4 regions of the Klebsiella africana genome follow, and region 2 is predicted to be linked to each of the others. Evidence: predicted binding sites of a transcription regulator. Region 2 holds the regulator's gene; each other region holds the start of a gene.

Region 1 (7,366 bases), 110 kb from region 2:
TCACTGCCGTCGTACACGCCGCAGCCGCTCAGTACCACACCAATTTTTTTCATCGCTTTCGCTCCTCCATGCAACTCGCTGAAACCAGTCAAAAATGTCGATTAACTCGCTATGCTTCACATATTTTACTGATTCATGTAACAAATTAGTTAAGCTTTGCTATCTTAATGAGCGAGCAATCCACTTCTTCGGTTGCGCCACGTAACAACATCACTCAAACAACACTGGCTCAACCACCAGTTCCCTGGTGTTGGCGCAGTATTCGCGCACCCCGGTCTGTCCGGGGTCATTTTTTGCTGGCTTTCGCCACCCACGCCTTCAGCACCGCTACATCGTTTTGCCACTCGGATTTCATCTCTTCAACCCATTCAGCGACATTATCAGACCAGGCAGGCAGATCCGGAGTCTGGATCTGCTGGCCCAGCTGCTGGATGTGGCGCAGTCCGATAGAACCTGCCGCGCCCTTGATTTTATGGCCCTCTTCGACGATTCCTTTTTGGTCGCGGGCGGTTAAATTAGACTCCAGAACCGACATATAACCCGGCATCATCTTCTCAAACACCGCGAGACCATCGTTGATAAGCTTCGGCCCGACCAGCTCGATGTATTGCTCCAGCATATCGGTATCCAGCACCGCATCGGCTTTATGCCGATCGGTCGCCGGCGCGTCCTGCGTCTCCTCATCCGGCGCATCCCAGAATTTTTTGATCATGGCCGTCAGCGCAGGCACCGATAGCGGCTTGCTCAGCACATCGTCCATCCCGGCGTCGAGGTACTCTTTCTTATTCTTCAGCACGTTGGCGGTCAGGGCCACCAGTGGCGGTAGCTCGTCAGCGGCAAAGCGCTGTTTCAGTTCACGGGAAATATCCAGGCCGGTCATGTCCGGTAGCTGAATATCCAACAGCACAAGGTCATATTCGCCTGGCTCGAACATCTCCAGCGCGGCTTTCCCGGTCATCGCCACATCAACGCTGTTACCCAGTTTTTCCAGCACTGAACGGGCCACAATAACGTTGAGCTCAATGTCTTCCACCAGCAGCACGTTGAGCGCCGGTAATGGCATGTCGTCTTCCGCCAGCGTATCTTCCACTTCTTCCGCAATGGCAGGCGCATGGACGGTAAGCGTAAAGGTCGCCCCTTTGCCCGGCTGGCTGGTAACGCTGATATCGCCGCCCATATTACGCGCCAGACGACGCGAGACGGCGAGACCAATCCCGGTGCCGGTGGCCGGTTTGCCGCCGTGGCTGTCTTTGACCTGGTAATACATGGCGAAAATTTTGTCCTGTTCCGCTTCAGGAATACCAATTCCGGAGTCTTCCACTTCGAAGTGCAGGATATCGCCTTCGTCATAGCGCACGCGGACGTTCACCCCGCCGCCCTGAGGGGTAAACTTCACGGCGTTGCTGATAAGATTCCACAGGATCTGCCGCAGACGCGTACCGTCGGTGATCACTTTATGCGGTAGCGGTAACGAGGGCTCCAGTACGAAACGTAGTCCCTTCTGTTGGGCCTGCAGGCCAGATAGGTTTTCAAGGTCGGCAAGGAAGCTGGTGAAGTCCACCGGCTGGTTATCGAGCTGAACCTTGCGGCGCTCCATTTTGTCCATATCAATAATATCATTGAAGATATTCCCCAGCGTCACCGCCGAGACATGGATAGTTTTCAGGTATTTTTCCTGCTCACTGGTCAGTTCGGTATCCAGCAAAATACGGCTCAGCCCGACGATCCCGTTTAGCGGGGTACGCAGCTCATGACTGATGGTGGAAATAAAGGTGGTTTTATCCCGGCTGGCGCGCTCAAGAGCGTCCTGATAGCGTTTACGTTCGGTGATATCGCGGCCGAAGCCCATCAGGCCGCGACGCTTACCGACGCGATCGTAGTAGGGGACCTTGCGGATTTCAAAGCACGCTTTGCGGCCATCGGGATAGTCCAGCCACTGCTCATAGGTCAGCGATACATTGTGGCGGAATACCTTCTCGTCGGTCTCCAGCACCTTTTCCGCCGCCTCTTCGTTATAGACGTCCTGCGGTTTGAGGTGGATCAGCTGTTTCTCACTTTTGCCGGTCAACAGCTCCATCGCCCGGTTACAGCCTGAAAACTCCTTATCCTCATTGCGGTAGAACACCAGGTCCGGGGAGGCATCAAGGAAGGAGCGCAGAAAGGAGGATTGCTGTTCGAGCTGGATCTGCGTCTCTTCACGCTCTTTCATCTCGATCTTCAACTGCTCAAGGGTGGTCTCACGCTCGGCTTCCGCCTTTTCACGTTCACTAATCTCCTGATTCAACTGCGCGATGTTATCTTTCAGCTGTACGTTCAGCTTCAGATCGCGTTCGCGCATCTCCTCCAGCTTATCCACCAGCCGCGAAAGACGCTGGCGGGACTCTTCAAGCTGTTCCACCACTACTGAGAGAAAATAGACCGCCCAAGGCGTGATCAGCAGGCCAAAGAAGATAGAGCGGATAACGTCGATGCTTTCCACCTGGCCATGCAGCACCATGGTAACCGCCATCTGTACCACGATGGCCAACACCACCAGCGCAAGAGCCAACAGCATCGAAAAGCGGACCAGACCCAGCTTCATCATCAGGTCGACATAATACTGCGCCAGCATACGAATTTGCTTCATAAGGGATTCCTTCACGACAACTCCGCACAATAATACTCAATTCTGAGCAATGCGCTGTAAGTTGTGCAAAAAATGCGGGAAGGACACGGTGCGACGGCTGGTTGCCGAGGCGAACCAGCCGCAAAAAAGAGGGGGATCAGGAAAGGGATTAACGCTTGCTTAATGCCTCCCAGAGTCCTTTCAGGTAGGTCACGCCGAGGGCGCGGTCGTATAAGCCATAGCCCGGCCGTCCGGTCTCGCCCCAAATGAAGCGGCCATGATCCGGGCGAATATAGCCGTCGAACCCGTTGTCATACAGCGCTTGCATCACTTTGTACATATCCAGAGAACCGTATTCTGACGGATGGGCGCACTCGTAAAAATCTTTATCCTGTATCAGCTTAATATTGCGGACGTGGGCAAAATGAATGCGCTTACGCCGGGTAAATTCGGCCAGGATAGCGTATACGTCATTATCTGGATCTTCGGCAATCGAGCCGGTGCAGAGCGTGATGCCATTGGCGGGCGAATCGACGGCCCGGCAGAGCCAGTCCAGATCGTCGCGGTTTTTTACCACCCGCGGCAGGCCAAAAATGGAGTACGGCGGATCGTCCGGGTGGATCGCCATTTTCACCCCGACCTCTTCGCAAACCGGGATAACCGCCTGCAGAAAATAGACCAGGTTCTCCCGCAGCTTTTCGTCATCTACCGCGCTATATTTGGCAAACAGGGTCTGCACCTCCGCCAGCCGTTCCGGCTCCCAGCCCGGCAAGGCGAAGCCGTTTGAGTTTTCCAGCACCTCCTTCACCACGTCTTCCAGCCGCTTATCGATATCTTTCTTCTCAAAAGCCATCGTCAACGAACCATCCGGCAGGACGTAGTTCATATCCGTCTTCATCCAGTCGAAAACCGGCATGAAGTTATAGCAGATGACTTTAACGCCAAAGCGGGCAAGGTTGCGGATGGTCTGCTGGTAGTTGGCAATATAGCGCTCACGGGTGGGTAGGCCGATTTTGATGTCATCATGGATGTTGACGCTCTCAATGACTTCCATTTTCAGGCCTGCGGCATGCGCCTGGCCGACCAGACGCTCAATTTTATCCACCGGCCATACCTCACCCACCGCGACGTCGTAGAGTGCGCCGACCACCCCCTCAACACCAGGCACCTGGCGAATATGTTCTAATGAAACCTTATCTTCTTCTGGCCCAAACCAGCGCATTGTCATCTGCATCGTTATCACCTGCTTTAAAATTTGTATTTATACCCTACTACCATACCAGTAATCATAATCAAATGCGTTTTAACTGTCGTGATAGCGATCACATTCCTGCTGCCCGATTTACCGCGCGGGCTCTTCAGGACATATTCATAATTTTTTTCAATTCATTTCAATAGATTAATCATGCCATGGCTTTTTCTGCCGAGCTTTCTCAAATGTGATCCAGGCCTGATTATGATTTTTTGCATACTTGTATGGTAATAAAAATAGCGTAATTTGTTCAGAAAAAAGACAATGGAAGGAATCAAAATGAGAAGCGTCGTCGTCAAAGAGCCAGGCCAACTGAACATTGAATCTCGTCCAGTTCCGGTTCCGGGTGCCCATGAAGTACGGGTGAAAATTGCTTTTGCCGGGATCTGTGGTTCCGATGTACACATCTATCACGGCCATAACCCTTTCGCGAAATATCCCCGCGTCATCGGCCATGAATTCTATGGCATCATCGACGCCGTAGGTGAGCAGGTCTCTTCGGCACGCATCGGCGAGCGTGTCGCGGTGGACCCCGTTGTCAGTTGCGGCCATTGTTATCCTTGCTCGGTAGGAAGGCCGAATGTCTGTACGCAGCTCCAGGTCATCGGGGTTCACCGCGACGGGGGATTTAGCGACTACGCCTGCGTGCCAGCGAAAAACGCCTGGCGCATCCCCGAGGCAATCACCGATCGTCAGGCAACGATGGTTGAGCCTTTTACCATCGCGGCAAATATTACCGCCCAGCTGCAGCCCACGGCGCAGGATATTGCCCTGGTGTACGGCGCTGGCCCGATGGGGCTGACGATCATTCAGGCGCTGAAGGGGGTATATGGCGTTAAGCAAGTGATCGTCGTGGATCGCATTGCCGAACGTCTGCAGATGGCCCGGGAAAACGGCGCCGATCTGACGCTCGATAACACTGACCTGCCGCTCGCGGAACAGCTGGCGCAGCGGCAGCTAGCCCCGACGCTGGTCATTGATGCCGCCTGCCATCCGGCGATCCTGCAGGAAGCTATCCTGCTCGCCTCCCCCGCCGCACGCATCGGTATACTCGGCTTCTCCGGCGAGGCCTCGACCCTCACCCAGCAAAGTATCACCAGTAAAGAAATTTCCATTTTCTCCTCACGGCTGAACAGCGGGCGTTTTCCACTGGTGATTGACTGGATGGAGAGAGGTCTTATCCACCCTGATGCGTTAATCACCCACTGTATGCCGCTGGAACAGGTGAAAGAGGCCATGGAGATATTTGCCAACGATCGGAAAACCTGCTGCAAGGTGCTGCTGCAGTTAGGTTAAACCGCCATCATTTTTAAATAACGGCCAACGGATATACTTTTGTCCGTTGTGCCTGAAATAAATAATATACTGAGCATGGTGTTATCATGGGAAAAAATATTCGCTGGATTATCGTCCTGTTATTATTTTTAGTATATATGATTAATTATCTGGACAGGGTGGCATTATCCATTACGGTCCCGATGATTGAAAAGGACCTTGCCCTCAACGCTGAACAATTTGGCATGATTTTCGGTAGCTTTTTCTTCGGCTACGCGGTCTTTAATTTTATTGGCGGTCTGGCCGTGGATAAGTTTGGCGCAACGCTGGTGATGGGCCTGGCGGTCGGTCTGTGGTCGCTATTTTGCGGCTTAACTGCGGTTGCCACCGGTTTTTATTCCATGCTAGTGCTGCGGGTGCTTTTCGGTATGGCGGAAGGCCCGATTTGCGCGTCGGCGAACAAAATGATCAACGGCTGGTTTCCTAAAAAGCAAGCGGCTACCGCCGTCGGCTTCCTCAGCGCTGGCTCTCCGCTGGGCGGCGCAGTCGCCGGCCCTATCGTGGGTTACCTGGCTCTGGCATTCGGCTGGCGTCCAGCGTTTATGATTATTTTCGCTATCGGTATTGTCTGGATGATAGCGTGGTTTTTTATTGCCGCTAATTCGCCCGAAAAGCACAAAAAAGTCAGCCAGGAAGAACTCAAGCTGATTAATAAAATGAAGGAAGAAGAGGTCGCGCTGGAAACAACAGAAAATCAAACGGCTCACTCGCTGGGTTATTATCTGAAACAGCCTATTATTCTGGTGACGGCATTTGCGTTCTTCTGCTACAACTATATTCTATTTTTCTTTCTCAGCTGGTTCCCGTCCTATCTGGTACAGCAGCACCATCTGGATATTAAACAAATGAGCCTTACCACCATGATCCCATGGATAGTCGGCTTTGTCGGTCTGGCGCTTGGGGGCTATATCTCCGATAAAATTTTTAAAATTACCGGCCGCTTGCTGCTGTCGCGCAAAATTGTACTGGTGGTATGTCTGTTTATGGCCGCTATCTGCGTGGGGCTCGCGGGTACCGTCAGCAGCGTCGTGCCTGCTGTACTGCTGATGTCGGTCTCCATCTTTTTCCTCTATGTGACCGGGGCGATCTACTGGGCGATTATCCAGGACGTGGTGCATAAATCCCGCGTGGGCGGTGCCAGCGGCTTTATCCATCTTATCGGTAGCGTCTCCGGCATCGTGGGGCCGATTGTTACCGGCTATATCGTGCAGTCTACCGGTAAATTCGACAGCGCCTTTGTCCTCGCCGGCACTATCGCCGCGCTCGGCGCTCTGCTGGTACTGTTCGTAATCAAAACCCCGCGTATGACGATGAAAGCCAGCCAGGCATAAATGGCAGGAGAGCGATGTCCGGCATTATCCCGGACATCGCATACTCCTACTTCTCAACCAGGGGAGCGACCCAGCTGCGGCCAAGCGCCGAGCCCTGAGCGCCCTGCTCATTCAGATAACGATCCAGTTCAACCATTCCGGTCCAGCGATTTTCACACCACAGCGGCGCCAGCAGCGTAGGTCGACGGGCGCTGGCTGAAATACGGTGGTAGATCACCTCCGGCGGCGTATGGCGGATCATCTCCCCGGCGGTAACGGTATACGCCTCCAGCTCAATGCCATCGAGACGCCCGGCCTGCCACGCCTTTGCCATAATACTGCCTTTTACAATGTGCAGTGGATGCAGCTTGATGCCATCCACGCCGGTTGCCACCACCCGCTCCAGCGTCTCCAGGCAATGCCCCTGGGTTTCTCCGGGCAGGCCGACGATAAGATGCGCACAGACTTTCAGCCCCCGCTCTCGCGCCAGGCGCGCGGTTCGCTGATAACAGGCGAAATCATGTCCACGGTTAATGCGATGCAGGGTTTTATCATGGGCAGTTTGCAGCCCCAGCTCCAGCCACACCTCATATCCCTGCCGATGGTATTCACTCAGCAGGTCAAGGACGGCTTCCGGCACGCAGTCCGGGCGGGTGCCGACGCACAGGCCAACGATATTTGCGGCACTGACGGCCTGACGATACATTGAACGGAGCACCTGCACTTCAGCGAAGGTGCTGGTGTAGGCCTGAAAATAGGCCAGATAGCGCTTCGCCCGGTTGACGAGCTGCGCCTGATGAGCGAGCTGTTCGGCGATGGTGCGATGCTGCTGCGCCTCATCGGCAAAGGAAGCCACATTACAGA
Region 2 (7,366 bases):
GCCGCGAACAAAAACAGCACCCCAGCCAGCAGCAAATCAGATCCCGCCATGGACACCTCCGGCGGCAACAGGATTGGCCAGCCAGTCCCGGTAGGCCCGGGCGCGGCTGCGCAACTCCTCTGGCTGTTGTCGCCGGGCCCAGTAGACGATAATGGGGCTCATCCAGTGCATACGGCACATACCGGCAGTCAGTTCAAAAGGACGTAAAATATCGTTCATTGGATAACGATTGGCATCGCGACGGTAGGCGCTCTCAGGCTCGCCGGTGGTGATCACACTACGCCAGTACTTTCCCGCCAGTTGGTTCCCCCCAGCGCCGCTGGCGAAGCCGCGGCTTAAGACACGATCCAGCCACTCCTTGAGCAGCGCCGGGCAGCTCCAGGTGTATAAAGGATGCTGGAACACAATCACCTCATGCTGGCGCAACAGGTCCTGTTCATGAGCGATATCGATAAAAAAATCCGGATAGTGCGCGTAGAGATCGTGCACGGTGACGTTCGGCAACTGTAAGGCCGGCTCTAATAAGACCCGGTTGGCCACGGAATCCTGAGATTCTGGGTGGGCATACAGCAGCAACACTTTCGCTGTCTGAGACATCATTCCCCTCCCGTAGGTCTTCTGGCGGCCTGCACAGCCCCGGCGTTTTGACACAGCCAGAATGACTTTGTGTATCGTCTTCGTTTTGGGCTACCATGGCGGCCCGGTGAAGCGATTCGCTTCCACACTACATTATCATAATGACAAATTAACATAGTCTGAACATACGGCGCCTTATGATTGTTTTCTCCTCGTTACAAATTCGTCGCGGCGTACGCGTCCTGCTGGACAACGCCACCGCTACCATCAATCCTGGCCAAAAGGTCGGTCTGGTGGGTAAAAACGGCTGCGGGAAATCGACGCTGCTATCGCTTTTGAAAAACGAGATAAGCGCTGACGGCGGCAGTATGACCTTTCCCGGTAACTGGCAGCTGGCCTGGGTGAATCAGGAAACCCCGGCGCTACCGCAGCCGGCCATCGATTATGTCATTGACGGCGATCGGGAATACCGCCAACTGGAGGCCGCGCTCCAGCTGGCTAACGAACGCAACGATGGCCATGCTATCGCCACCGTCCACGGTAAGCTGGACGCCATCGATGCCTGGACCATCCGTTCCCGCGCCGCCAGCCTGCTGCACGGTCTGGGTTTCAGCAATGAACAGCTTGAGCGGCCGGTCAGCGATTTTTCCGGCGGCTGGCGTATGCGCCTTAACCTCGCCCAGGCGCTGATCTGCCGCTCCGACCTGCTGCTGCTCGATGAACCGACTAACCACCTCGACCTTGATGCAGTGATCTGGCTGGAGAAGTGGCTGAAGGGCTACACGGGGACGCTGATCCTGATTTCCCACGATCGCGATTTCCTCGATCCTATCGTCGATAAAATTATCCATATCGAACAGCAGACGATGTTTGAGTACACCGGCAACTACAGTTCGTTTGAAGTGCAGCGCGCCACCCGCCTCGCTCAGCAGCAGGCGATGTACGAAAGCCAGCAACAGCGCGTTGCGCATCTGCAAAGCTATATCGATCGCTTCCGCGCCAAAGCTACCAAAGCCAAGCAGGCGCAGAGCCGTATTAAAATGCTGGAGCGGATGGAGCTCATCGCCCCGGCGCATGTGGATAACCCGTTCCACTTCAGCTTCCGCCAGCCGGAGAGCCTGCCTAACCCACTGCTGAAGATGGAGAAAGTCAGCGCTGGCTACGGCGAGCGTATTATCCTCGACTCCATCAAGCTTAACCTGGTGCCGGGGTCGCGTATCGGCCTGCTGGGCCGCAACGGCGCCGGGAAATCGACGCTGATTAAGCTGCTGGCTGGCGAACTCCAGCCCATGAGCGGCGAGATCGGCCTCGCCAAAGGCATCAAGCTCGGCTACTTCGCCCAGCATCAGCTGGAGTTCCTGCGCGCCGATGAGTCGCCGCTGCAGCACCTGGCGCGCCTGGCGCCGCAGGAGCTGGAGCAGAAGCTGCGCGATTATCTGGGCGGCTTTGGCTTCCAGGGGGATAAGGTCAGCGAAGAAACCCGCCGCTTCTCCGGTGGAGAAAAAGCGCGCCTGGTGCTGGCCCTGATTGTCTGGCAGCGCCCTAACCTGCTGCTGCTCGATGAACCGACCAACCACCTTGACCTCGATATGCGTCAGGCCTTAACCGAAGCGCTGATCGACTTTGAAGGGGCGCTGGTGGTCGTATCGCACGATCGCCACCTGATCCGCTCCACCACCGACGATCTGTACCTTGTTCACGATGGTAAAGTCGAACCGTTCGACGGCGATCTGGAAGATTATCAGCAATGGCTCAGCGACTCGCAAAAACAGGAGTCCCAGAGCGGCGAGGCGCCAAAAGAGAGCGGCAATAGCGCCCAGGCGCGCAAAGACCAGAAGCGTCGGGAAGCGGAGCTACGCAGCCAGACCCAACCGCTGCGCAAAGAGATCGCCCGTCTGGAAAAAGAGATGGATAAGCTCAACGCGCAGCTGGCCAGTGCAGAAGAGAAACTTGGCGACAGCGAACTCTACGACGCCTCGCGTAAAGCGGAACTGACTGAATGCCTGCAGCAGCAGGCCAGCGCGAAATCCGGGCTGGAGGAGTGCGAAATGGCCTGGCTGGAGGCACAGGAGCAGCTGGAGCGCATGCTTCAGGAAGGCTAATCACTTCTTCCTCATCCTGCCTGCGTCTGCGATGCCGCTGGCAGGATGGGTTTCTGCCCGCCCGTGGTCTGGTCATCAGTGACATCAATGGTTTGTTTTTGGTGTAACCTGAACCCACTGACCACATATTGGCTAACTCCTGCGCGCCCTGCGCGGTATAGTCATCATCACGTTTATTAATTGTTCTGGTGCTATGGTTGAAATCATCCCCACAGACATGACGCCCCCCGAAAACGATTCGCGTGAGTTCCATCCGATGCGCGGCGTGGGCAATCGTCATCTGCAAACCATGCTGCCGCGGCTGATCCGCCGTAAATTGCGCTTCACTCCGCACTGGCAGCGCCTTGAGCTGCCAGACGGCGATTTTGTCGATCTCGCCTGGAGCGAAGATCCGTACCAGGCGCGCCATAAGCCGCGCCTGGTCGTCTTTCACGGCCTGGAAGGCAGTCTGCACAGCCCGTACGCCCATGGCCTGATGCACGCGGCGATGCAGCGCGGCTGGCTGGGCGTAGTCATGCATTTTCGCGGCTGCAGCGGCGAACCTAACCGCAATAACCGCATTTATCACTCCGGCGAAACGGAAGATGGCACCTGGTTTCTGCACTGGCTGCAGCGTGAGTTTGGCCCCGCGCCGACCGCGGCCGTCGGCTATTCGCTGGGCGGCAATATGCTGGGCTGCCTGCTGGCAGAAGAAGGCGACCGCTGCCCGCTGGATGCCGCGGTGATCGTTTCCGCGCCTTTCATGCTGGAAGCCTGCAGCTATCATATGGATAAGGGCTTCTCGCGGGTTTATCAGCGCTATCTGCTCAATCTGTTAAAAGCCAACGCCTCACGCAAGCTGAAAGCGTATCCTGGCTCGCTGCCCGTCGATTTACGCCAGCTCAAAGGGATGCGCCGCATCCGGGAATTTGACGATATGATCACCGCCAAGATCCATGGCTTTGCCGATGCGCTGGATTATTACCGGCAATGCAGCGCCATGCCGCGGCTGAGCGATATCACTAAGCCGACGCTAATTATTCACGCGAAAGACGATCCGTTTATGGATCACCACTCTATTCCGCCGCAGGAGCAACTGCCGGCGAACGTAGAGTATCAATTGACCGAACAAGGCGGCCACGTTGGCTTCGTCAGCGGCACTCTGCGTAAACCGGAAATGTGGCTGGAAAGACGCATTCCCGACTGGTTAAACCGCTGGCTGGAGGTTCCCGCATGATTATTCCCTGGCAGGATCTGGATCCCGAAACGCTGGATAACCTGATTGAAAGCTTTGTGTTACGTGAAGGCACCGATTATGGTGAACATGAACGTTCACTTGCCGATAAAGTCGCCGATGTAAAACAGCAGCTGAAACGCGGAGAAGCGGTCCTTGTGTGGTCGGAACTGCATGAGACGGTCAATATTATGCCGCGTGCGCTGTTTAACGGCTAAGGCGACGCCACTACATCGTTTAACCAGGGAGTTGTTATGTCTGCCAAACATCCGGTGATCGCCGTCACGGGCTCCAGCGGCGCGGGCACTACCACCACCAGCCTTGCCTTTCGCAAAATCTTCGCGCAGCTAAACCTGCATGCCGCGGAAGTGGAAGGCGACAGCTTTCATCGCTACACCCGCCCGGAAATGGACATGGCGATCCGTAAGGCGCGGGATCAGGGCAAACATATCAGCTACTTTGGCCCGGAGGCGAACGACTTCGGCCTGCTGGAGCAGACCTTTGTCGACTATGGCCGCCACGGAAAAGGCCAGTCGCGGAAATACCTGCACACCTATGACGAAGCCGTGCCGTGGAATCAGGTGCCGGGGACCTTCACTCCCTGGCAGCCACTGCCGGAGCCGACAGACGTGCTGTTCTATGAGGGGCTGCACGGCGGGGTTGTCACGCCGCAGCATGATGTCGCCAGCCATGTCGACCTGCTTGTCGGGGTGGTGCCTATCGTTAACCTCGAGTGGATCCAAAAGCTTATTCGCGACACCAGCGAACGCGGCCACTCCCGGGAGGCGGTGATGGACTCGGTCGTCCGCTCGATGGAAGATTACATCAACTTCATTACGCCGCAATTTTCCCGCACCCACATCAACTTTCAGCGCGTGCCGACGGTGGACACCTCCAACCCGTTTGCCGCCAAAGCGATCCCCTCGCTGGACGAGAGCTTTGTGGTGATCCATTTCCGCAATCTGCAAAATATCGACTTCCCCTGGCTGTTGGCGATGCTGCAGGGGTCGTTTATCTCGCACATGAACACCCTGGTGGTGCCGGGCGGTAAAATGGGGCTGGCGATGGAGCTTATCATGACGCCGCTGGTCGAGCGCCTGATGGAAGGCCGTAAGATAGGCTAAAAGAAAAAACCCCGGCCAGGAGGCCGGGATTGAGATTCGATACAACACCAGGCGAAGACTACGCCTCGATCACTTCATAGGAGTGGGTGATCTTCACCGCTTTTTCCAGCATCAGCGCCACTGAACAGTATTTCTCTGCCGACAGATCCACCGCCCGGGAGACCGCGGCATCTTTCAGCGCTTTACCGGTGACGATAAAGTGCAGATTAATATGCGTAAACAGACGCGGAGCCTCTTCGCGACGCTCGGAGGTCAGCTTCACTTCGCAATTGGTCACGTCGTGACGACCTTTTTGCAGAATGGAGACCACATCGATCGCGCTGCAACCGCCCGCCGCCATCAGCACCATCTCCATCGGGCTGGGAGCCTTATCCCCGGAGTTGCCGTCCATCAGAATCTGGTGTCCCGATGCGGACTCCCCGATAAAGGTTAACCCTTCTACCCATTTCACACGCGCTTGCATAAAATTTAACTCCAGTATCGCAATATTCCTGTCAGATTACGCGCACATAACAATTCTCGCAACGGAAGGCGACCTGCGTCATGCTGAAGCGAGACACCAGGAGACATGCGGCGAAAGCTATGCTAAAACAGTCTGGATGCTACAGTAATACATTGATGTACTGCATGTATGCAGAGGAGTTCACATTACGGGCTGTCGAAAAATCATCAGCCAGCTTCCCAGGTATAGGGAAACAATACGATTGCATGCCCGGACGCCGTGTAGTGTCGGCGCCCGGAGATAGCTTATAACAGAGGATAACCGCGCATGGTGCTTGGCAAACCGCAAACAGACCCTACCCTTGAATGGTTCTTGTCTCATTGCCACATTCATAAGTACCCATCAAAGAGCACGCTGATCCACCAGGGTGAGAAAGCAGAAACGCTGTACTACATCGTTAAAGGCTCCGTGGCTGTACTCATCAAGGATGAAGAAGGTAAAGAGATGATCCTCTCCTACCTCAACCAGGGCGATTTCATCGGTGAATTAGGCCTGTTTGAAGAGGGTCAGGAGCGTAGCGCCTGGGTACGGGCGAAAACCGCATGTGAAGTGGCCGAAATCTCTTATAAGAAATTCCGTCAGCTGATCCAGGTGAACCCGGACATTCTGATGCGTCTCTCTTCGCAAATGGCTCGCCGTCTGCAGGTCACGTCTGAGAAAGTGGGCAACCTTGCCTTCCTCGACGTGACGGGCCGTATCGCCCAGACGCTGCTGAACCTGGCGAAGCAACCGGATGCCATGACCCACCCGGACGGTATGCAAATTAAAATTACCCGCCAGGAAATTGGTCAGATCGTCGGCTGCTCTCGTGAAACGGTTGGCCGTATTTTGAAAATGCTGGAAGATCAGAACCTGATTTCCGCGCACGGTAAAACCATCGTCGTCTACGGCACCCGTTAAGTTGCTAAGCGGCGTATTGCTCCTGCAGTACGCCGTTTTTGTTTTTCCCTCATGTGGCGCAGGCTGATTTACCACCCGGAAGTCAACTATGCACTGCGGCAAACGCTGGTGCTGTGTCTGCCTGTGGCCATCGGTCTTCTGCTCGGGCATCTCCAGCAGGGACTGCTGTTTTCCTTAGTCCCCGCCTGCTGCAATATTGCCGGTCTTGATACCCCGCATAAGCGTTTTTTCAAACGCCTGATTATCGGCGGCTGCCTGTTTGCCGGATGCAGCCTGGTGGTGCAGTTACTTCTCGCCCAGGCGATCCCCCTACCGCTTATCCTCAGCGGCCTGGCGCTGCTGCTCGGCGTCACCGCGGAGATCAGTTCGCTGCACGCGCGTCTGCTGCCCGCATCGCTGATCGCCGCCATCTTTACCCTGAGCCTGGCGGGCAATATGCCCATCTGGGAGCCGCTGCTGATCTACGCCTTCGGCACGCTGTGGTACGGCGTGTTTAACTGGTTCTGGTTCTGGCTGTGGCGCGAACAGCCGCTGCGGGAGTCGTTAAGCCTGCTTTACCGGGAACTGGCCGACTATTGTGAAGCTAAATACAGTCTGTTGACCCAGCATACCGATCCGTCGACCGCCCTGCCGCCGCTGCTCACCCGCCAGCAGAAGGTGGTCGACCTGATTACCCAGTGCTATCAGCAGATGCATATGTTGGCCGCTAACCAACGCAACGACCACAAGCGCCTGCTGCGGGCGTTCCAGATGGGGCTGGATCTGCAGGAGCATATTTCGGTCAGCCTGCATCAGCCGGAAGAGGTGCAAAAGCTGGTAGAACGCAGCCATGCCGAAGCGGTGATCCGCTGGAACGCGCAGACCGTCGCCGCCCGCCTTCGCGTGCTGGCGGATGACATGCTCTATCATCGCTTCCCGCAGCGCTTTCAAATGGATAAACAGATCGAGG
Region 3 (7,366 bases), 1.6 Mb from region 2:
TTTTCGCGAGGTTGATGCCGCGCTTTCCTGGCTGTTAGAATATGCGCCGTCACGCCTGACCGGCACAGGAGCCTGTGTGTTTGCTGAATTTAACACCGAATCCGCTGCCCGTCAGGTGCTGGACACTGCCCCGGCATGGCTTAATGGCTTTGTGGCGCGCGGAGTAAATCTCTCGCCGCTCAAGCAGGCCCTGCTCTGAATCCTGCGCTTTGACGGCGCGTCGTTCATGAGTCAGCCGGGGAAATTGAGTTACGGTGACAACGTCACCCTGTTCCAGACGTTGCATCGTGCTCTTTAAATACACCGACTGGATCGAATGGCGCCATCCCGCACATTATTGGCCCATTCATCCACCACTGGACGCATGCCTGAGGTTCTTCTCGTGCCTGATATGAAGCTTTTTGCTGGTAACGCCACCCCGGAACTAGCACAACGTATTGCCAACCGCCTGTACACTTCTCTTGGCGACGCCGCTGTAGGTCGTTTTAGCGACGGCGAAGTCAGCGTACAAATCAATGAAAACGTACGCGGTGGTGATATTTTCATCATCCAGTCCACTTGTGCTCCCACCAACGACAACCTGATGGAACTGGTTGTTATGGTTGATGCTCTGCGTCGTGCTTCGGCAGGTCGTATCACCGCCGTTATCCCTTACTTCGGTTATGCTCGTCAGGACCGTCGTGTTCGTTCTGCCCGTGTGCCAATCACCGCGAAAGTGGTGGCGGATTTCCTGTCCAGCGTCGGCGTTGACCGCGTGCTGACCGTTGACCTGCACGCAGAACAGATTCAGGGCTTCTTCGATGTGCCAGTTGATAACGTGTTCGGCAGCCCAATCCTGCTGGAAGATATGCTGCAGCTGAACCTGGACAACCCGATCGTGGTTTCTCCGGACATCGGCGGCGTCGTTCGTGCTCGCGCTATCGCTAAACTGCTGAACGATACCGATATGGCTATCATAGACAAACGCCGTCCGCGCGCCAACGTATCCCAGGTGATGCACATCATCGGCGACGTTGCCGGTCGTGACTGCGTGATGGTCGACGATATGATCGACACCGGCGGCACCCTGTGTAAAGCGGCAGAAGCGCTGAAAGAGCGTGGCGCGAAACGCGTATTCGCTTACGCGACGCACCCGATCTTCTCCGGCAACGCCATCCAGAACATCAAAAACTCTGTGATCGATGAATTTGTCGTCTGCGATACCATTCCGCTGGCACCAGAAATTAAAGCGCTGGATAAAGTGCGTACTCTGACGCTCTCCGGTATGCTGGCTGAAGCTATTCGCCGTATCAGCAATGAAGAATCTATCTCTGCTATGTTCGAACATTAATCGAGCCCAGCACAAAAACCCGCTGCGGCGGGTTTTTTTGTCTCCGCACCTTATTTGTATGATCAATGCCTCCTTCACCTGCCATTTAGTTGACAGATGATGCGCTCATGGATGAAACATTATTGTGAACAGATTATTTTCCTCACATGTGATGCCTTTCCGCGCCCTCATCGACGCTTGTTGGAAAGAAAAGTACACCACCGCCCGCTTTACCCGGGATCTGATCGCCGGGATCACCGTCGGGATTATTGCGATTCCGCTGGCGATGGCGCTGGCGATTGGCAGCGGTGTGCCGCCGCAGTACGGCCTCTATACCTCCGCGGTGGCAGGGATTGTGATCGCCTTAACCGGCGGGTCACGCTTTAGCGTTTCCGGGCCGACCGCCGCCTTTGTGGTGATCCTCTATCCGGTCTCACAACAGTTTGGCCTGGCGGGGCTGCTGGTGGCGACGCTGATGTCGGGGATCTTTTTAATCCTCTTTGGTCTGGCGCGCTTTGGCCGCCTGATCGAATATATCCCGCTGTCGGTCACCCTCGGCTTCACCTCCGGGATCGGTATCACCATCGGCACCATGCAGATTAAAGACTTCCTCGGCCTGCAGATGCCCCATGTGCCGGAGCATTACCTGCAGAAAGTGGCGGCGCTGGCGATGGCTCTGCCAACTATTAACGTTGGAGATGCTGCCATCGGCATCGTTACTCTTGGCACTCTGATCCTCTGGCCGCGGCTGGGTATCCGCCTGCCGGGCCATCTTCCGGCATTACTGGCTGGCTGCGCGGTGATGATGGTCGTCAATTTGCTCGGTGGCGATGTCGCCACAATTGGCTCGCAGTTCCATTATCAGCTGGCGGACGGCTCTCAGGGCAACGGCATTCCGCAGCTGCTGCCGCAGCTGGTATTGCCCTGGGATATGCCGGGCTCAAACTTTACCCTGAGCTGGGCCTCGCTGCAGGCTCTGCTGCCTGCCGCGTTCTCAATGGCGATGCTCGGCGCCATTGAATCTCTGCTGTGCGCGGTGGTGCTTGATGGCATGACCGGCACTAAGCACAAAGCCAACAGCGAGCTGATTGGCCAGGGGCTGGGCAACATTGTCGCGCCGTTCTTCGGCGGGATCACTGCTACCGCGGCGATTGCTCGCTCGGCGGCGAACGTCCGCGCCGGCGCCACATCGCCGGTTGCCGCCGTGATCCACGCCCTGCTGGTGATCCTGGCGCTGCTGATCCTCGCCCCACTGCTCTCCTGGCTGCCGCTGTCGGCGATGGCCGCGCTGCTGCTGATGGTGGCATGGAATATGAGCGAGGCGCATAAAGTCATCAATCTGCTGCGCCACGCGCCGAAGGACGACATCGTGGTGATGCTGATGTGCATGTCGCTGACGGTGCTGTTTGATATGGTGATCGCTATCAGCGTCGGGATCGTGCTGGCTTCGCTGTTGTTTATGCGCCGTATCGCACGCATGACTCATCTGGCGCCGGTCAACGTCGAGGTGCCAGACGATGTGCTGGTGCTGCGGGTGATTGGGCCGCTGTTCTTTGCCGCCGCCGAAGGCTTGTTCAACGATCTGGAGACCCGGATCGCCGGCAAGCGTATCGTGGTGCTGAAATGGGACGCGGTGCCGGTTCTCGACGCCGGTGGTCTGGATGCCTTCCAGCGCTTTGTGAACAAGCTGCCGGAAGGCTGTGAATTGCGCGTATCTAACCTCGAGTTTCAGCCGCTACGCACGCTAGCGCGCGCCGGCGTCAAGCCGCTGCCCGGACGTCTGAGCTTCTACCCGGATCGTCAGGCCGCGCTGGCTAACCTGTGATCACCCGGCGGCAGGTCCCTGCGCCTGCCGCATCAAGGATCCGGTCGCCTGCTGCAGCCAGCTCAGCACCGCCGGCGTCATCCAGGTGCCCTTCATCAAATGCGGCTCCTGCTCCATTGCCCGACGAAACTTCTGCAACGTCTGCGGCCGGGTACCGGCGTAGGACTGGAACAGTTCAAGCCACGCCCGGGCCAGCGCCTGACCCGACGCCGAGTCCGGCGCTACGCCCTCCCGGCACGCCTGATGCAGCTTTGCCACCAGCGCAGGCCACTCTTGTAGCCGGTCAAAATAGTGCTGGCGGGTGAACGCCATCTCTTCTTCGTCGAGGTACCGCGCCCAGATGGCCAGCTTACTTTCGGCAAAGGCCTCGGTGATAAAGACGATGATGGCCGACGTGACGCCGGTCTGTTCAACCATTTGCGGCTCGGCGGCATGCATCTCGTTCAGGCGGGTCAGAAACTCCGGACGCCCGGCCGTATCCTGCTCCAGGCGCTCCATCCAGCGCGTCGCCAGACGCATCGCCTGCGGACTGTCCGTCGGGCAGCCGCTCGCCATCAGCGTCTGCACCTCCTCCGTTAGCTCGCGCCACGCCTGCGTCCGCTGTTCATCCTGTGCCGCAAACGGCAGCGCGGCTAACTCCTGTTGACTAAACCAACGATCGTACATTTTCATTAACTCCAGCGTCTGTAGCCAGGACTCCAGATCGGGTTCATTGCCGCTCGCCAGCGCCTCGCGCAGCACCAATAGTCGGTCGCGCAGCCTGCCGACATCGCGCAGTTGGGCGTTGAGCGTCTCTATCTGCTGCGTCAGCAGCTCGGGCAGCGACAGCGTTTGCCGATCGAGATAGTCCTTGATTGTGGCGAGCGTTAGACCCGCCTGCGCCAGCGCCTTTATCATATGCAGGCGCTGAACCGCGGACAGGTTATAGAGCCGATAGCCCGCCTCGCTTCTGGCCGAAGGCGTTAACAGCCCCGTCTGTTCATAATGATGCAGCGTACGCACCGTCAGTCCGGCACGCTTCGCCAGCTCTCCCACCTGAATTAACATGACTGCTCCTCTCTGTGGCCAGGTCCGCTACTCTGCAGCCTGACGTAACGTCAGGGTCAAGCAAAAACCGCGCTTGTTTTTCACTGTTGGCGGCAACCATAGCAGCACGAAGGTCAGGACGGAATGGGAGCGTAATATGGCGGGAAAAAGAGGAAGAGATAAAGTGAGACACAGAAAAGCGCATCGGCCTTCAGCGGCCGATGCGGGAAATCATGCTACGGTTAGCTGTGACGATGCTGGTTACGACGGCAGCGTTTATCGTAGTGGCGCACCCACCAGTAGCGGTCGCTGACCTGTTCGTGGCCGCCAATACGTGCTCCGGCCAGCCAGAGAACAGCGCCAACGAAGATGCTTAAGATTGCGCCATGCGCAAAGAATTGTGGCAGGTTAAGCTGCGGAAGCTGGTTCAGAATGGAGTAACCTACCCCCACAACCATCACCACCAACCCTAACCCCATGAGTACGTTACCGAGTAACGAAGCGTTTTTGCGTTTCATGTGTCACCTCCGGACTTTGGGTTGCCAGGGAATGTCCCCAAATCTTATAGGTGTAGTATAGACAAGGTCCTTTCTCAGGAGTGCGCACACGATCACATTAGTGAACAGCGAATAGACAAAAATTTACAAATAAGTCTATGAACCATATCAAATTCTAATGATTTAGTGAGTAAATCATCAATGCTGGTATTGTCTTCTGGCCAGAATTTTGTCAAGCGCGCCTGCAGACAGTACACTACGCGGCAGAGAATGCCCATGCAGGAAAGAAAACGTGACCATTAAACTGATTGTCGGCCTGGCCAACCCCGGTGCGGAATATGCCGCCACCCGGCACAACGCTGGTGCCTGGTATGTGGATTTACTGGCGGATCGCCATCGTGCTCCGCTGCGCGAAGAGAGCAAATTCTTCGGCTACACCTCGCGCATCAACCTGGCGGGCGAGGACGTCCGCCTGCTGGTCCCTACCACCTTTATGAACCTCAGCGGCAAAGCCGTGGCCGCGATGGCGACCTTTTATCGCATCAATCCGGATGAAATTCTGGTCGCCCATGACGAGCTGGATTTACCGCCGGGCGTGGCGAAATTTAAGCTTGGCGGTGGCCATGGCGGCCACAATGGCCTGAAGGATATCATCAGTAAGCTCGGCAATAACCCGAACTTTCACCGTTTACGCGTCGGAATCGGCCATCCGGGCGACAAAAACAAGGTTGTCGGCTTTGTGCTTGGCAAACCACCGGCCAGCGAGCAGAAACTGATCGATGACGCTGTCGACGAAGCGGCGCGCTGTACCGAAATCTGGTTAAAGGACGGGCTGACCAAAGCGACCAACCGTTTGCACGCCTTTAAGGCACAATAAGCCGTTGTCGTGCGGCATTTTTACCGCGCACCGTGTATAATAGGCAAAGCTATTCAATTTTCTGCAATCTGTTCCTTGTAACAGATTGATTATCCAAAGATTAAGGTGATTTAAATCATGGGATTCAAATGCGGTATCGTCGGTTTGCCCAACGTCGGCAAATCCACCCTGTTCAATGCGCTCACCAAAGCGGGTATTGAAGCGGCCAACTTCCCCTTCTGTACCATTGAGCCGAACACCGGTGTCGTACCGATGCCCGATCCGCGTCTGGACAAGCTGGCTGAAATTGTCAAACCGCAGCGCATCCTGCCGACGACGATGGAATTCGTTGATATCGCGGGCCTGGTGAAAGGCGCGTCCAAAGGTGAAGGTCTTGGCAACCAGTTTCTGACCAACATCCGTGAGACCGAAGCCATCGGCCACGTGGTTCGCTGCTTCGAAAACGATAATATTATTCACGTCGCGGGGAAAGTGAACCCGGCGGAAGATATCGACGTTATCAACACCGAACTGGCGCTGTCTGACCTTGATACCTGCGAACGCGCGATTCACCGCGTCTCCAAAAAAGCCAAAGGCGGCGATAAAGACGCGAAGGTTGAGCTGGCCGCGCTGGAAAAATGCCTGCCGCAGCTGGAAAACGCCGGTATGCTGCGCGCGCTGGATCTGACCAAAGAAGAGAAAGACGCCATCCGCTATCTGAGCTTCCTGACCCTGAAGCCGACCATGTACATCGCGAACGTCAATGAAGACGGTTTCGAGAACAACCCGTACCTCGATCAGGTTCGCGCCATCGCCGAGCAGGAAGGGTCTGTGGTGGTGCCGGTGTGCGCCGCCGTTGAAGCGGACATCGCCGAGCTGGACGATGAAGAGCGTGACGAGTTCATGGCTGAGCTGGGCCTCGAAGAGCCGGGCCTGAACCGCGTGATCCGCGCTGGTTACGCTCTGCTGAACCTGCAGACCTACTTCACCGCGGGCGTGAAAGAAGTTCGCGCATGGACCATCCCGGTCGGGGCGACCGCGCCGCAGGCAGCCGGTAAGATCCATACCGACTTCGAAAAAGGCTTTATCCGCGCGCAGACCATCGCTTATGAAGACTTCATTGCCTACAAAGGCGAACAGGGTGCGAAAGAAGCCGGTAAAATGCGTGCTGAAGGTAAAGACTACATCGTGAAAGATGGCGATGTGATGAACTTCCTGTTCAACGTCTAATCCCGCTGGCTGGCGTTTTCGCCACCGCTGCGCAATAAAAAATCCACGCTCAGCGTGGATTTTTTTTACCCAGGCGACACGCTACTCCACAATATGGGTCTCTTCTGCCGCCTCGTAGCCATCAACGATCTGCACAATCTTCTTTAACTCAGCCTCAATAAAAGCCGGGGTGGCGCTTTCCCCTGAGGCCGGGTGATGAAGCTCCACCGAGATGCCGCTGGCGGCATTGGTCAGCGACAGGCTGATCTCCTGCTGGCCCATCGAGGACGAAGAACGCCCAATATGCTGCATGATGGCTGCTGCCGCCGCGCGCGTATCAACGTCTGCGAGACGCCCCCACCTCATTTCAACATGCCCCTGCTGCCCTGCCTTTATCACCTGCAGCGTATAGCCGCTTCTTGCCGTTGCCATGTCTTTTCCTCCGATTTAGTTGCCCGGGCGTCACATTATCAGCCCGGTTTTATCAGCCAGGTTCGCGCACCTGCGCCTTACCGTTAATGACTCTTTTCCACATAGGTCTGCATGTTTTCTTTAGTCACTAACTCAAACGGGATCCAGACATGAGACTCGACCTTTTCTCCTTTAATCAGCTTCAACGCTACCGCTAAGGCCGTTTTGCCCTG
Region 4 (7,366 bases), 2.1 Mb from region 2:
AAATTTTCTGCTGGCGATTGGCGTTAGTCCGGAGATTGCCCGCCGCGATGCGGAAGGGATGGAGCATCATGTGAGCGAAGAGACGCTGGCGATGTTCCTGAAATTTACCCAAAAACAGGGATCCCAGGAAGCATGACTCTTCCCTTCGTCCAGTCGCTGCTGCGCGACCGGTTTTTACACCTGCTGCTGATTATCGCCTGCGTGCTCAGCGCCATCGTGCCGTTTGTACCGGCAAGCTGGCCGGCGGCCATTGACTGGCATACCATCGTCACGCTCAGCGGCCTGATGTTGTTGACTAAGGGGATCGAACTGAGCGGCTATTTTGACGTCCTGGGGCGTAAAATGGCCCGCCGCTTTGTGACTGAGCGCCAGCTGGCCATCTTTATGGTGCTGGCGGCGGCGCTGCTGTCCACCTTTCTCACTAACGACGTCGCACTATTTATTGTGGTGCCGTTGACGCTGACGCTGAAAAAGTGGTGCGCTATTCCGGTGAACCGACTGATTATTTTCGAAGCGCTGGCGGTGAACGCCGGGTCGCTGCTGACGCCAATCGGCAACCCGCAAAATATCTTACTGTGGGGGCGCTCCGGCCTCTCTTTCCTTGGGTTTATCGGCCAGATGCTGCCCCTGGCGGCGGCGATGATGCTGACCTTGCTGGTGCTGTGCTGGTTCTGTTTCCCGGCCAAGCGGCTAAGCTACCAGAGCAGCGACAGGGCGCCGTCGTGGCAGCCTAAGCTCGTCTGGAGCTGTTTGGGACTGTATGTGGTATTCCTCACGGCGCTGGAGATGAATCAGGCCCTGTGGGGACTGGCGCTGGTGCTGCTGGGCTTCCTGGTGCTGGCTCGGGCGGTGATCGTCCATGTCGACTGGTCGCTGCTGCTGGTGTTTATGGTGATGTTTATTGATGTCCATCTGCTGACCCAGCTTCCGGCCCTGCATCAGGTGCTTAACGGGGTAGGAACGCTTTCCGGCGGGGGACTGTGGCTGACCGCCATCGGCCTGTCGCAAGTGATCAGTAATGTGCCCTCGACCATTCTGCTGCTCAACTATGTTCCGCCGTCGATCCTGCTCGCCTGGGCGGTTAACGTGGGCGGCTTTGGCCTGCTGCCGGGTTCGCTGGCTAATATTATCGCCCTGCGCATGGCCGGCGATCGGCGCATCTGGTGGCGCTTTCATCTGTACTCCATCCCCATGCTGCTGTGGGCGGCGCTCAGCGGTTATTGGCTCTTCAAACTCAGCGCCTGATCTCAACAGAATCGCGCCATCAGTCACATCGATCGCCAGGATCGCCCCCCGTGGCGATCTTTTTTTGTCCGGCTCACAGAAACCGATCCCGGGCTTTGCTTACCTTTTCACTTTTCGGTATATGACTAGTCATGAAATTTAAATGACTAGTCATATACCGAGGTGCAGCATGAAGAACACACTACCGGCAGATTTTTTATGGGGTAATTCCGTCTCCAGCATGCAGACGGAAGGCGCATGGAACGAGGGTGGCAAGGGGATGTCGGTGTACGATATTCGTCAACCGGCCGAATTCGCCTCCGACTGGAAGGTGGCGACCGACGCTTATCATCGCTTTCGTGAAGATTTCGATTTGATGCAGGATCTGGGCATGAACTGCTACCGCTTTCAGATCGCCTGGAGCCGGGTGTGCCCGGAGGGGGATGGCGCATTTAATGAAGAGGGGATCGCTTTCTATCATCAGTTTATCGATGAGCTTATTGCCCGCGGCATCGAGCCGATGATCTGTCTGTATCATTTTGATATGCCGCTCTCTCTGGCGGAACGCTACAACGGTTTTACCGACCGTCGGGTCATGGACGCCTTTATCCGCTATGGCCAAAAGATGATCGCCTGCTATGGGGATAAGGTGAAGTACTGGCTGACCTTCAATGAACAGAACCTCTACCATTCACCGGAAGCGTTTCTGATTTCCGGCTACCTGCAGGGAGAGAAGACCCTGCGCGAGCTATATCTGATCCAGCATCATGTCATGATGGCGCATGTCCATCTGACTCACTATCTGCACCAGACGAAGCCGCAATGTCTGATGGGCGGGATGCTGGCTCACGCGCTGGTCTATCCAGCCACCTGTAAGCCGCGGGATATTTTCTGCGCCCAGCAACTGGATGAGTTTTTAAACCAGAACCTGCTGCGAGCCTATGCCGGCGAAGGTTACAGCCCGGAGGTGATGCACGTTGTCGCCCGCGAGGGCTTTGACGATATCTATCGTCCGGAGGATCTTGCGCTGATGGCGACGGTGAAGGTCGATTATCTGGCGTTCAGCTATTACGCCAGCCGCACATTGAATAGCGACGCCATCCCGCCGGGAACCGCGGTCAATAACTATATGTTATTTGGTAACCAGGATAACCCGTTCCTGAAAGCGACGGAATGGAACTGGCAGATTGATCCGCTGGGTTTCCGGGCGATCATTACTCGCTACTATAACGACTGGCGCCTGCCGGTGTTCCCGATTGAAAACGGCATCGGGGTGATCGAATCCTGGGACGGTGAACATCCCATTGCCGACGATTATCGTATCGCCTACCATCGCGACCATATCAACGCCATGAAAGCGGCCATCTTTGAGGATGGGGCGCAGGTGATTGGCTATCTCGGCTGGGGATTAATCGACATCCTGAGCTCACAGGGCGATATGCGTAAGCGTTACGGCGTGGTGTACGTCAATCGTGAGAACCATGACCTCAAGGACCTGCGGCGGGTGCCGAAGAAGAGCTATGCATGGCTGAAGCAGGTGATCCGCAGCAACGGCGAAGCGATGTAACGCTGCCCTGGCGGTCAGATGGTGTATCCTGCCCGCCAGCCACTCACTGAATGGATAAGGACCGGGAAATGACGGCGAAGTATCTGCAAATCGCGCGGGAGATAAAAAAACGCATCATCAGCCAGCAGTATCCTGCCAGCGCGCCGCTACCCGACCAGTTTGCGCTGGCGGCAGAGTTCAGTACCAGCCGGATGACCATCCAGCAGGCGATGCGCCAGTTAATCGTCGAAGGGCTGATCTATACCCGTAAAGGGCAGGGCACCTTTGTGCGGAAAAATTTCCTTCAGCTGTCGCAGTGGGAGCTGCCCGGCAGCGACTATTTCGGCGCCACCAAAACCTGGGAGCATCTTGGCGAGGTACAAAGCGAAGTGGTGCGCTTTGCGGTGCGCTTTCCCAGCGACAAGGAGCAAAGTTCGCTGCTTATCGACGCCGATGCCCCGGTGTATGACTTTGTTCGCCTGCGGCTGCTTAACGGCGAGCCGGTATCGCTGGATCTGACGGTCATGCCGGTGGGGCTGGTGCCGGGGTTAACCAAAAGCCATCTGGAAGGTTCCGTGTTTCGCTACGTACAGGAGACGCTGGGGCTGAAGCTAATGGGCTCTTACCGTGTGGTGCGGGCGATGAAACCGGACGAGCTGGACAGGCAGCATCTTCACTGCGAGCCGACCGATCCGGTGCTGGAGGTGGAGCAGGTTATCTATCTCGAAGACGGCACGCCGCTGGAGTATGCCCACTGCCATTATCGCTACGATCACGGCGGGATTATTCTGGTGAATAACGGCTAGATCGGGGGAGGTCGCCTGTTTGCATAGTGCTTAGCAGGGCCAGGGTGTTGGCAGGTTTGGTCGTCCGGGAAAATGCCGATAAAAAAACGGCGGGCATCAGGCCCGCCGTTTTTCTTGTCATACTGAACTTAGTTCAGACGCACCGGCATACCGGAGCGGTTCTGGATAGCCTGCTCAACCACATTCTGATCAACATCAGACTGGCTGGTAACTGCCTGTACCGGCTGGGTCAGGGTGATCGGCACGATCTCGCCGCCCTGGAACTGCGCTTCGGTGGTCGACAGCGGGTTGTGCACCTCGATATAACGGCTGCCATCCGGTTCGGTGGTCGCTTTTACCGGCTCATCGATAAACTGTACGCGGGTGCCGACCGGCACGTTCTCAAACAGGAATTTGATGTCATCGTTGCGCAGACGTACGCAGCCGTGGCTTACGCGCAGGCCGATACCGAAGTTAGCGTTGGTGCCGTGGATGGCGTACAGACGACCGATATACAGCGCGTACAGGCCCATCGGGTTATCCGGACCAGCCGGTACGACGGCAGGCAGCGGGTTGCCGGCGGCAGCGTATTCCGCATGCATCTTGGCGGTCGGCGTCCAGGTCGGGCCGGCCTTCTTACGTTCGACTTTAGTAGTCCAGTTGATCGGCGTATCTTTACCCAACTGGCCGATGCCGATCGGCAGAACGATGACGGTGTTGGTGCCTTTCGGGTAGTAGTACAGACGCATTTCCGCGCTGTTGATAATGATCCCTTCATGCACCGTATCCGGCAGGATCAGCTGCTGAGGAATGTTCAGTACGCTACCGCCTTTCGGCAGATAGGTGTCCACCCCCGGGTTGGCTTCCAGCATGTTGGATAGCCCCATCTGATATTTCGCCGCGAAGTATTCCAGCGGCTGCTTGTTATCATCCGGAATGGTGATGACCTGGTTCTGACCAACCAAACGGCTGCCATCGGTTGGCAAAGGATAGGTGACAGCAGACGCTGTATTGCAAAAGCCTACGATGGCGAAGGCTGCCGCTAAGAGTGTAGATAATTTCATAGTCTTTAATGTCGTGTGCGAAATCAACGCCACACAGGCCTTTGTTAAATGATTCAGACAGTAGATGGGAGCGCATTATATGTGCATTCCGCTGAACAGGTAAATCAGATGTGTACGAAATCACATTTTTTTCCCTATCGCTTCGGCTGCCGCACGCCGGCGGGCGATGCAAGCCCCCCCACCGGGTGAAAAAAACCGTTATTCTTCCAGCAGACGGGTCTGCAGGGCGGCGCGAACCGGGCCGGTGAGCTGGTACTCTTCTGCCAGCCAGGCGTCGATGGTGCCATAGCGCTGCTGAATGGCCGACAGCGCGGCAGCAAGATAGGACTCTTTCACCGTCAGGATATCCGCCAGACTCTGGCGCCCCTGGGCCGTCAGGTCGTTGCCGAGCATATCCAGCATCCAGGCCTCCACCTGCGTCAACATGCCGTGGGTAAGCAGGTACTCCTCCATCACCGTTTCGCTGTCGCAGCCGACGGCGAACAGGGTTAACGCGCAGCCGACGCCGGTGCGATCTTTGCCGACCGCGCAATGTTGCAGTAAGGCACCGTCAAAAGGGGTGGTGAGCCACGCGGCGAGCTGGCGATAGGCCGGGTTGTTAAAGGGCAGCTGGCGATAGAGTTGCAGCATAAACTGTTCGCCGTTCAGCGCGTTGAGGGTGGCGGCATTCAGCTCGGTAACCTTCGCGTTGACCTCGCTAACCGGTGGATTGGCCGGCGCGTTAAGATAGTGTGTGAGCGGGCTAAGTTTGTCCGGGGTACGGGCCACCTCGCCGGGGTCGCGATAGTCGAGTACCCGGCTGAGCGGCAGGGTGTCCAGGTGGTTGAGATCCTCTGCCGTTAACCGGTTTAGCGCGCCGGAACGCAGCAGCTTGCCGCTGCGTACACGGCGTCCGTCGGCGGCACGCTGGCCGCCCAGGTCGCGAAAATTAATGCCGCCCTGCAGTGATAAAAAGGCCGGATGTCGCGGTAGGCTGGTGGTCATAGGGCTCCTCATAATGACGTACAGAATAACCGTTTGAGCGCGGGGCGCAGGCTCGTCTGACAAAGACCTTAGCACAAGCGCCGCGGTGGAATTTACCGCAGGCCGTGAAAAGTGTGTCATTTGCTGGCATAATGTCTGCTGTATCACACCCCTCATACTCTTTTTTCAGGATATCCCCGTGCTAGTATCCAGCAACGTTACCATGCAGTTTGGCAGTAAGCCGCTGTTCGAAAATATCTCCGTTAAATTTGGCGGCGGCAACCGTTATGGTCTGATCGGCGCCAACGGCAGCGGTAAATCGACCTTTATGAAGATCCTCGGCGGCGATCTCGAACCGACGCTGGGCAACGTTTCTCTCGACCCGAACGAGCGCATCGGTAAGCTGCGTCAGGATCAGTTTGCCTTTGAAGCGTTCACCGTGCTGGATACGGTCATCATGGGCCACGGCGAGCTGTGGGAAGTGAAGCAGGAGCGCGATCGCATCTACGCCCTTGCGGAGATGAGCGAAGAAGATGGCTACAAAGTGGCCGACCTGGAAGTCAAATATGGCGAAATGGATGGCTACTCGGCGGAAGCGCGCGCCGGCGAACTGCTGCTCGGCGTCGGCATTCCGGTTGAACAGCATTACGGCCCGATGAGCGAAGTTGCGCCGGGCTGGAAGCTCCGCGTCCTGCTGGCGCAGGCGCTGTTTTCCAATCCGGATATCCTGCTGCTCGATGAACCGACGAACAACCTGGACATCGATACCATTCGCTGGCTGGAGCAGACGCTGAACGATCGCGACAGCACCATGATTATCATTTCGCACGACCGTCACTTCCTGAACATGGTCTGCACTCACATGGCGGACCTCGACTACGGCGAGCTGCGCGTGTATCCCGGCAACTACGACGAATACATGACCGCGGCTACTCAGGCGCGGGAGCGCCTGCTGGCGGACAACGCCAAGAAAAAAGCACAGATTGCGGACCTGCAGTCCTTCGTTAGCCGCTTCAGCGCCAACGCCTCTAAATCGCGTCAGGCCACCTCGCGCGCGCGCCAGATTGACAAAATCAAGCTGGAAGAAGTTAAAGCCTCCAGCCGTCAGAACCCGTTTATCCGCTTCGAGCAGGACAAGAAACTGTTCCGTAACGCGCTGGAAGTGGAAGCCCTTACCAAAGGCTTTGATGAAGGTCCGCTGTTCAAAAACGTTAACCTGCTGCTGGAAGTGGGTGAGAAGATTGCCATTCTGGGCGCCAACGGCGTGGGTAAATCCACCATGCTGAAAACCCTGGTAGGCGAACTGCAGCCGGATAACGGCAGCGTGAAATGGTCTGAAAACGCGCAAATTGGCTACTACGCGCAGGATCATGAGTACGAGTTCGAAAATGACCTGACGGTCTTCGAGTGGATGAGCCAGTGGAAGCAGGAAAGCGACGACGAGCAGGCGGTACGCAGCATCCTCGGCCGTCTGCTGTTTAGCCAGGACGATATCAAAAAGCCGGCAAAAGTACTTTCCGGTGGCGAGAAAGGGCGCATGCTGTTCGGTAAGCTGATGATGCAGAAGCCAAACATCCTGGTGATGGACGAACCGACCAACCACCTGGATATGGAATCCATTGAATCGCTGAACATGGCGCTGGAGATGTATCAGGGCACCCTGATCTTCGTCTCCCATGACCGTGAGTTCGTTAGCTCGCTGGCGACTCGCGTACTGGAGATAACCCCAGAACGCGTAATCGATTTCAGCGGCAACTACGAAGATTACCTGCGCAGCAAAGGTA

What was found. Region 2 encodes CRP, which controls carbon source genes, mostly activating them, when cyclic AMP is high. Its sites were predicted from a motif close to ATGTGANNNNNNTCACAT; they were not measured.
Positions count from the first base shown of each region.
Region 1: the regulator CRP is predicted to act here: its motif matches at 4,043-4,060, upstream of uxuA (mannonate dehydratase).
Region 3: the regulator CRP is predicted to act here: its motif matches at 4,759-4,776, upstream of pth (aminoacyl-tRNA hydrolase).
Region 4: the regulator CRP is predicted to act here: its motif matches at 4,728-4,745, upstream of ldtB (L,D-transpeptidase).

Region 1 covers NZ_CP084874.1:525,955-533,320, reverse strand. The annotation lists gene elbB (isoprenoid biosynthesis glyoxalase ElbB) at 1-53, opposite strand, end outside; gene arcB (aerobic respiration two-component sensor histidine kinase ArcB) at 287-2,626, opposite strand; gene uxuA (mannonate dehydratase) at 2,775-3,839, opposite strand; gene LGL98_RS02535 (Zn-dependent oxidoreductase) at 4,137-5,153, shown strand; gene LGL98_RS02530 (MFS transporter) at 5,240-6,523, shown strand; gene mnmL (tRNA modification radical SAM protein MnmL/YtqA) at 6,570-7,366, opposite strand, start outside.
Region 2 covers NZ_CP084874.1:417,100-424,465, reverse strand. The annotation lists gene kefB (glutathione-regulated potassium-efflux system protein KefB) at 1-50, opposite strand, end outside; gene kefG (glutathione-regulated potassium-efflux system ancillary protein KefG) at 37-600, opposite strand; gene LGL98_RS01925 (ABC transporter ATP-binding protein) at 774-2,678, shown strand; gene LGL98_RS01920 (hydrolase) at 2,935-3,894, shown strand; gene LGL98_RS01915 (YheU family protein) at 3,891-4,109, shown strand; gene LGL98_RS01910 (phosphoribulokinase) at 4,146-5,015, shown strand; gene LGL98_RS01905 (OsmC family protein) at 5,074-5,478, opposite strand; gene crp (cAMP-activated global transcriptional regulator CRP) at 5,785-6,417, shown strand; gene LGL98_RS01895 (YccS/YhfK family putative transporter) at 6,469-7,366, shown strand, end outside.
Region 3 covers NZ_CP084874.1:2,005,930-2,013,295, reverse strand. The annotation lists gene ispE (4-(cytidine 5'-diphospho)-2-C-methyl-D-erythritol kinase) at 1-199, shown strand, start outside; gene prs (ribose-phosphate diphosphokinase) at 383-1,330, shown strand; gene dauA (C4-dicarboxylic acid transporter DauA) at 1,455-3,134, shown strand; gene LGL98_RS09720 (MerR family transcriptional regulator) at 3,135-4,181, opposite strand; gene ychH (stress-induced protein YchH) at 4,403-4,678, opposite strand; gene pth (aminoacyl-tRNA hydrolase) at 4,950-5,534, shown strand; gene ychF (redox-regulated ATPase YchF) at 5,652-6,743, shown strand; gene LGL98_RS09700 (DUF1869 domain-containing protein) at 6,825-7,154, opposite strand; gene LGL98_RS09695 (sugar ABC transporter substrate-binding protein) at 7,238-7,366, opposite strand, start outside.
Region 4 covers NZ_CP084874.1:3,515,864-3,523,229, reverse strand. The annotation lists gene mntR (manganese-binding transcriptional regulator MntR) at 1-136, shown strand, start outside; gene LGL98_RS17040 (anion transporter) at 133-1,245, shown strand; gene LGL98_RS17035 (glycoside hydrolase family 1 protein) at 1,415-2,791, shown strand; gene LGL98_RS17030 (GntR family transcriptional regulator) at 2,860-3,576, shown strand; gene ldtB (L,D-transpeptidase) at 3,705-4,619, opposite strand; partial or broken gene LGL98_RS17020 (tyrosine-protein phosphatase) at 4,818-5,733, opposite strand; gene LGL98_RS17015 (ABC-F family ATPase) at 5,782-7,366, shown strand, end outside.